One region of the Leptolyngbya sp. AN02str genome, then DNA from elsewhere that is predicted to be linked to it. Evidence: predicted binding sites of a transcription regulator. Region 1 holds the regulator's gene; each other region holds the start of a gene.
What was found. Region 1 encodes NtcA, which controls nitrogen genes in cyanobacteria. Its sites were predicted from a motif close to TTTGTANNNNNNNNTACAAA; they were not measured.

Region 1 (2,274 bases):
AATAGAGCCGCCCTCGGTCATGAGCGGCTTGGCTGCACGTGCGAGCTGCACCAGTGAATAAGCGCTGACATTTAGCGCGAGATCAAAGCCTTCGCGCGATACGTTACTAAAGTCGCCACTCAAATCATCGCGATTGGCAAAGGCCAAACAGTGAATCAGGATATCAACCTTGCCCCACTTGTCGCGCACGGTATTAAAGGTGCTCTCGACCTGCCCATCGTTTTGCACATCCAACGGCAAGAATAGGCTGGGCTGCAACGGTTCAACCAAATCGGCAACCTTTTTCTCCATCTTGCCTTTGTCGTCGGGCAGGTAGGTAATGCCCAGGTTGGCACCGGCCGCCTGAAGCTGCTGTGCAATGCCCCAAGCGATGGAGCGATTGTTGGCAATTCCGGTAACGAGGGCATTTTTTCCAGTTAAATTCAGCATTGGCGTTAGGAGGGTATGAATTTTTTTGGGCTTTTAGATGTGCCAGCGAATTAAGAATACTGAAAAAGGGGATCTAAAAGTAGGGGTTGGGTGGCAGTTCATGTGGTTGGATGAGAATTGGAATGCCACGATCCGCTAACCCTAATCTCGAAAGATGACGCATTTACCGTAGCTTGCTATACCCTGATAGACAAAGCCCACAAAACGGTCTGCAGCATCTCTTGTCAAGAGCGATTTCGCTAAATCTGGTATTCATGCAGGCTTCCTGAAGGAATCAAGTGTAGTATCGGATACAAAAAACTCTTCTAAAGTTAGTTTAAGTGTTCTAAAGTCAAAATTTCCTCACTTAGGCACAATTCGATGGTGTAGTTGTTCTTAAGCGTAGGCTGATTTCTGGTTAATAAAAAGACTACTCTCACAGGGTCCGAGAAGGCGAGGGGTATGGTGGCGACACAAGATAAGCCGTTGGCAGATGTTTTCCGACAGTTGAGCGGTGGCGTGTTTCCGCCAATGGTGGAGGCGTTTGAACGAGGCAAAACCATTTTCTTTCCGGGCGACCCTGCGGAACGGGTTTACTTTTTGCTGAAGGGAGCGGTGAAGCTGTCGCGGGTGTACGAGGCGGGCGAAGAAATTACGGTGGCGCTGCTGCGAGAGAACAGTGTGTTTGGGGTGCTGTCGCTCATTACAGGGCAACGGGCCGATCGCTTTTACCATGCGGTGGCGTTTACTCCGGTAGAGCTGCTGTCGATTCCGATTGAGCAGGTGGAAAAGGCGCTGAAGGATAATCCCGACTTGAGCATGTTGATGCTGAAGGGTCTGTCATCGCGCATTTTGCAAACTGAGATGATGATTGAAACGTTGGCCCATCGGGATATGGGATCGCGGCTGGTGAGCTTTTTGCTGATTTTGTGTCGTGACTTTGGGGTGCCCACGTCGGATGGCATTATGATCGACCTGAAGCTGTCTCATCAAGCGATCGCTGAGGCGATTGGCTCGACTCGGGTGACGGTGACACGGTTGCTGGGCGACCTGCGAACGGACAATATGATTTCCATTCACAAAAAGAAGATCACGGTTTACAACCCGGTTGCGCTAAGTCAGCAGTTTACGTAGGGCGCGGTTGGCTAAATGAATGGGTGAGATGGCAAAAAAGCTGAAAATCCTCATTTTTCGCAAATTTTGGCTCATAGGCTGATCCGTAAATGTCACACTGGAAATGGAGGAGACTCAATTTCTAGGGGTGAGGCTGCTTGATGGTAGGAGATTGACAGTAAGACGACGCGGGCCGCAGGTTGAATGGTGTGGCAAGAGTTTGCGCGTTTCCTGAAATCTCTTATCAGAATGCAGTAGGCTGTATCTGAGTTCTGCGTAGCTGACGATGACCACAGGGCTGGTCTTAATTTTGGCGATTTTGGTGTTGGGAGGGGTGATTGCAACCGTTGGCGATCGCCTGGGAATGCGAGTTGGTAAAGCACGGCTGAGCTTGTTTCGGCTGCGTCCCCGGCAAACTGCCACCTTAATCACGATCATGACCGGGATTTTGATTTCTGCGGTCACGTTTGGCATTTTGTTTGCAATTGATGATCGCTTGCGTACTGGGGTGTTTGAGCTAGAGAGCATTCAAGATGATCTGGCCAATGCTCGAATTGAGCTAGGGGAGGCGCAGGGTGAACGGGAAACCATTCAGCGCGAGCTTGATGTTGCACTGGATGAGCAGCAAGAGGCTCAGCGGCGGCTGTCGAGCATTAACCGTCGGCTAGATGAGGCGAATGTGCAGCGGGATCGGATTGAAGGTCAGTTGCGCGTGACTGAAGACCAACTCGGTAGCACCCAATCGCAGTTACA
Region 2 (2,274 bases), on a different contig from region 1:
GGAGTTTCACCGTCGGACTCAATGAAGTCTCCCAAACGAGAATCTTCTTCTTTACCAATTGGGGTTTCGAGGGAAATGGGCAACTGAGCCGACTTCGCAATAAACCGCAGCTTCTCGATGGTCATCTCCATCCGAGTTGCAATTTCTTCTTCAGTAGGCTTGCGTCCCATTTCTTGAGACAGAAGTTTGGTGGTCTTCTTGATGCGAGAAATGGTTTCGTAAAGGTGAACGGGGAGGCGAATCGTACGAGACTGGTCGGCGATCGCCCGAGTAATGGCCTGACGAATCCACCACGTCGCATAAGTCGAGAACTTATATCCCTTCTCGTGGTCAAACTTTTCAGCAGCGCGAATCAAACCCAAACTGCCTTCCTGAATCAAGTCCTGAAAGGACAGACCGCGGTTCATATATTTTTTGGCGATCGACACCACCAGTCGCAGGTTGGACTGCACCATTTTGTCTTTTGCGCGGCGACCCAGGTGCAGGCGATGGCGGAAAGCTGGCAGCGCCATGTTTACAGCTTCAGCCCATTCACTATCGTGGGGATCACGAGCCAACTGATTGGATAGCTTTTCGCGAATCCGCTCTAGCTCGAGCAAATCGGCAATTTTTCGGGCCAGTTCAATCTCTTCATCCGCCCGCAAAAGGCGAATGCGGCCAATTTCTTGAAGATAAAGACGGATGGAGTCTTCTGTATAGTGCTTCTTTTTGGTTTGGGTTCGACGGCGAGAAGCACGACCTTTTGTCGCCTTGCCATCCTCTTCATCCTCTTCTTCAGGCTGAAAATCGAACATATCGTCTCGATCATCATTCGCCTCATCAAGAAGTTCAAATTCGCTCTCAACTGGCTCTATGGTCTCGAGTACGTCATTAGCCTGGGTCATGCCGCGCTCCTCATGCTCCTTCAAAATGAAAGTTAAACGTTCCGAACTAGTTCGGATGGCAATGGGTTGATCTGCTAGCCGACGCTTTGCAAGGAGATGATGTGGCCTTTTAAGGAACATCAATCCACTGCTTTGAGAGGCAGAAGCACCAATTATTTTAGGAGCCGCTATGCGTTCCGTTGGCTTGGTGCAGCGTCAGAAATGCTAGAAGCTCTCTAGAAGTCTCCCCGATTGTAGCCTTTCTGACAAAAACAAGGTGTCTAGATTCGGCTGATAATTTCAATCTGGCTGTTCTGATCGCGTTCTGCAGTTCAGCATCAAACGATCAGAATAATACTTTAGCCATTCTTTTGGGAGATCGCCACAGGTTCTTTGCAACTGAAAAACATCCCCCTCAATTTCGGTAGCCCCGTATGGGGGAATTACAAATAATTCAGTAACTGTCGCTACCTGCTATAGCCTAGCGAGCCCCTGAGGAAAAGCAGTCTAGAAAAATGGCTTAAGAAAAATAAGCCATCTTGCGGAATCTAAATTTTGGCTATTTGTGCAGAACGCAAAAATAACAAGGGCTGGGGTCGCTGAGTGGACTTCGGTCACGTCATATCGTTAGCGGAGTGTTCTATCAGGGTTGAACAAAGGGAACCGTATGAATGGGCATGAGTTGAACAGACTGCCCCGATGGAAGATGCGTTTGACCAATGGGAATGATCGCAAGAGCGTTTGTCTGTGCCAAATTTATGAGGTTTCCAGAGCTATGGCTTCCACCAGCGGGATCAAACCAATAGCCATCGGGCGTGAGCTGAAGCTTGCCCCAAATGCAGCTCTCTCGCTTGCCATCGGAACGAAGATCTTGACGCGATCGCCCTATCACCCGAGTAGGATGCCACCCATGGGATAAGCCCGATCGTTTGCGAATTGCAGGCTGCACAAATCGCCAAAAGGTCACCAGGGCAGACACAGGATTGCCTGGCAAGCCAAAATAAAGACAGGATGTATTCGATTCTGGTTGGGCTGGAGATGGCTGGGGAGTCTGTGCATCAAAGGTTGCAACGGTTAAGGGCTTTCCAGGTTTGATTGCAACTGAACGAATGTGGATGGTACCACCCAACGACTCTAAGACTGGCTCCACATAGTCATAGTCCCCAACGGATACCCCACCCGAAGACAAAACAATATCCGCCGTTGTACGAGCATGGGCGATCGCCATCGCTAGAGCATCCGGATCATCTCGCACAATTCCCATACAAAGCGGTACGGCCCCTAACTGCATCACTGCCGCTGCCAGGGCATATTGGTTAGAATCCACAATTTGGCCGGACTGTAGAGGCTGCTCTGGCTCTACAAGCTCATTGCCAGTCGAAAGAATTGCAACCCGTACCCGTCGAAAGAC
Region 3 (2,274 bases), 180 kb from region 1:
TCCCGTCGATACCTGCGCACAGCATCGCTGCAAACGCCAAGTAAGGGTTGGAGGTTGCATCGGGACAACGGAACTCAAGACGCTTGGCCTTGGGGTTGCTACCCGACAAGGGAATCCGCACGGAAGCTGAGCGGTTACCCTGCGAGTAAGCCAAGTTTACAGGAGCCTCGAAACCAGGCACCAAGCGCTTGTAGGAGTTGGTAGTGGGGTTGGTGAAAGCCAGCAGCGCAGGGGCATGCTTCAAAATACCACCGATGTACCACAGCGCCATTTGGCTCAAGCCGGCGTACTGATCGCCGGCAAACAACGGCTGCCCATCCTTCCAAATAGACTGGTGGGTGTGCATGCCGGAACCGTTGTCGTTGAAGACGGGCTTAGGCATGAAGGTAATGGTCTTGCCATACTTCATCCCTACGTTCTTAATGCAGTACTTGTAGGTCATCAGCCAGTCGGCTGCTTCAATCAAGGTGCCAAAGCGGAAGCCGAGTTCGCACTGACCGCCCGAAGCCACTTCATGGTGGTGCTTTTCAATGGGCACACCGCACTTAGCCATGGTCAGCAGCATTTCGGTGCGCATGTCTTGCGAGGTGTCGGTGGGGGCTACGGGGAAATAGCCTTCTTTGTAGCGAGGCTTGTAGGCTTTGTTTCCACCGGGCTCTACTTTACCAGTATTCCAGCGACCTTCAATGCTATCAACGTGGTAATAGCCTTCGTGCTCGTTTTGATCAAAACGAACGTCTTCGAAGATGAAGAATTCGGCTTCAGGGCCAAAGAATGCGGTGTCACCAAGGCCGGTAGACTTCAAATACTCAACGGCTTTGGTTGCAATCACGCGAGGGCAGCGAGAATACCACTCTCCGGTGCGGGGCTCTTTAATCTGGCAGATGACGCTCAGAGTGGGCTCTTTCATGAAAGGGTCGATCCAGGCGGTGCTGGCATCGAGAACCATGGACATGTCAGACTCGTTGATAGCCTTCCAACCCCGAATGCTAGACCCATCGAAGGGTACGCCGTCTGTAAAGCTGCTTTCATCAATCTGATCTTGATACACCGTGAGGTGCTGCCAAATACCTGGCATATCGATGAACTTAAGGTCGATCATCTTAATGTCTTGGTCTTTAATCTGACGCAAGACGTCATCGGGGGTCATGGCCATGAATTACTCCTTCGTCCTGAGCAAAATCAATACTAAGTGCTGCCCTACATTGCCCTGAGGAAATCGAACAAATCCTCTCTCAAGCAAGATGGATAGCTGCAGAAGAGTCCTAATTGAATCGAATTAGGAGCTGCTGTACCTGAATCATCCTATGGAGTGAGATGGGTAGATTTTGTATACGAAATCACAAAATGACTTCTTCCGTCAAACCATTTGGATCTTTCAAGGGTGTTTGCTCTGGCAGGAAGGGTAAATGGGCGATTGCCCTGGCGCTGAAATGTAGTGCCCTACTCGATCGCTCAACGGTTGGGGTGGGTCAAGAATGCGGATTTGGGTTTTGGATGTTGCTGAATTCGTGCAGCGGTCGACATAAAACTTAATCTGAAGACAGGTGATATCAGGGGTTTCCGTTCCAAAACCAGCGATTCCTGCGTGATAAACTTGACCTTAATGATTTTAAGAAAAGCCCAATTGAATGTGGAATCAGCGAGTCATGTTGGGATCTTCCCGATGTAACACGTTAGCGATGAACCTGGTCGGTTTGGCAAGATTCTCGCCTGGCTGAGCTAGCACATGATGGGCGAATTCAGGTGACGTTATAAAACGGTCTACTTGCTTAGCGAATTTGAATTTTGGTAGAGATTTGGGAGATTCATGCATGCGGGACGCAGTAACCAGCTTGATTGGTAGCTACGACACAAAGGGCAAATATTTGGATCGGGATGCGATCGACACCCTGAAGTCCTATTTCGATACCGGCATGGCAAGAGTGCAAGCCGCAGGTGTGATTAATAGCGATGCTGCCGCCATCGTGAAGCAAGCAGGCTTGGCGCTGTTTGAAGAGGTACCTGAGTTAATTCGTCCGGGTGGCAACGCTTACACCACTCGTCGATATGCAGCTTGCCTGCGCGATATGGATTACTATCTGCGCTACGCTAGCTATGCGCTTGTGGCCGGAAATATGAATGTGCTGGATGAGCGCGTGTTGCAAGGGCTGCGCGAAACCTACAATTCGTTGGGAGTGCCCGTTGGCCCAACGGTGCGCGGTATTCAAATCATGAAAGACATTGTGAAAGAACGAATCACGGCTGCTGGAATTCCTGATGCCAGCTTTGTGG

Region 2: a site for NtcA is predicted at 1,115-1,134, ahead of rpoD (RNA polymerase sigma factor RpoD). Genes of this name have one in related genera too.
Region 3: a site for NtcA is predicted at 1,328-1,347, ahead of glnA (type I glutamate--ammonia ligase). Genes of this name have one in related genera too.

What each region holds. Positions count from the first base shown of each region.
Region 1 covers NZ_JBNXVR010000002.1:251,395-253,668, reverse strand. The annotation lists gene fabI (enoyl-ACP reductase FabI) at 1-429, opposite strand, end outside; gene ntcA (global nitrogen regulator NtcA) at 871-1,542, shown strand; gene ACQ4M4_RS02840 (DUF3084 domain-containing protein) at 1,808-2,274, shown strand, end outside.
Region 2 covers NZ_JBNXVR010000003.1:270,630-272,903, reverse strand. The annotation lists gene rpoD (RNA polymerase sigma factor RpoD) at 1-884, opposite strand, end outside; gene ACQ4M4_RS04160 (molybdopterin molybdotransferase MoeA) at 1,507-2,274, opposite strand, start outside.
Region 3 covers NZ_JBNXVR010000002.1:69,753-72,026, reverse strand. The annotation lists gene glnA (type I glutamate--ammonia ligase) at 1-1,156, opposite strand, end outside; gene apcB (allophycocyanin subunit beta) at 1,815-2,274, shown strand, end outside.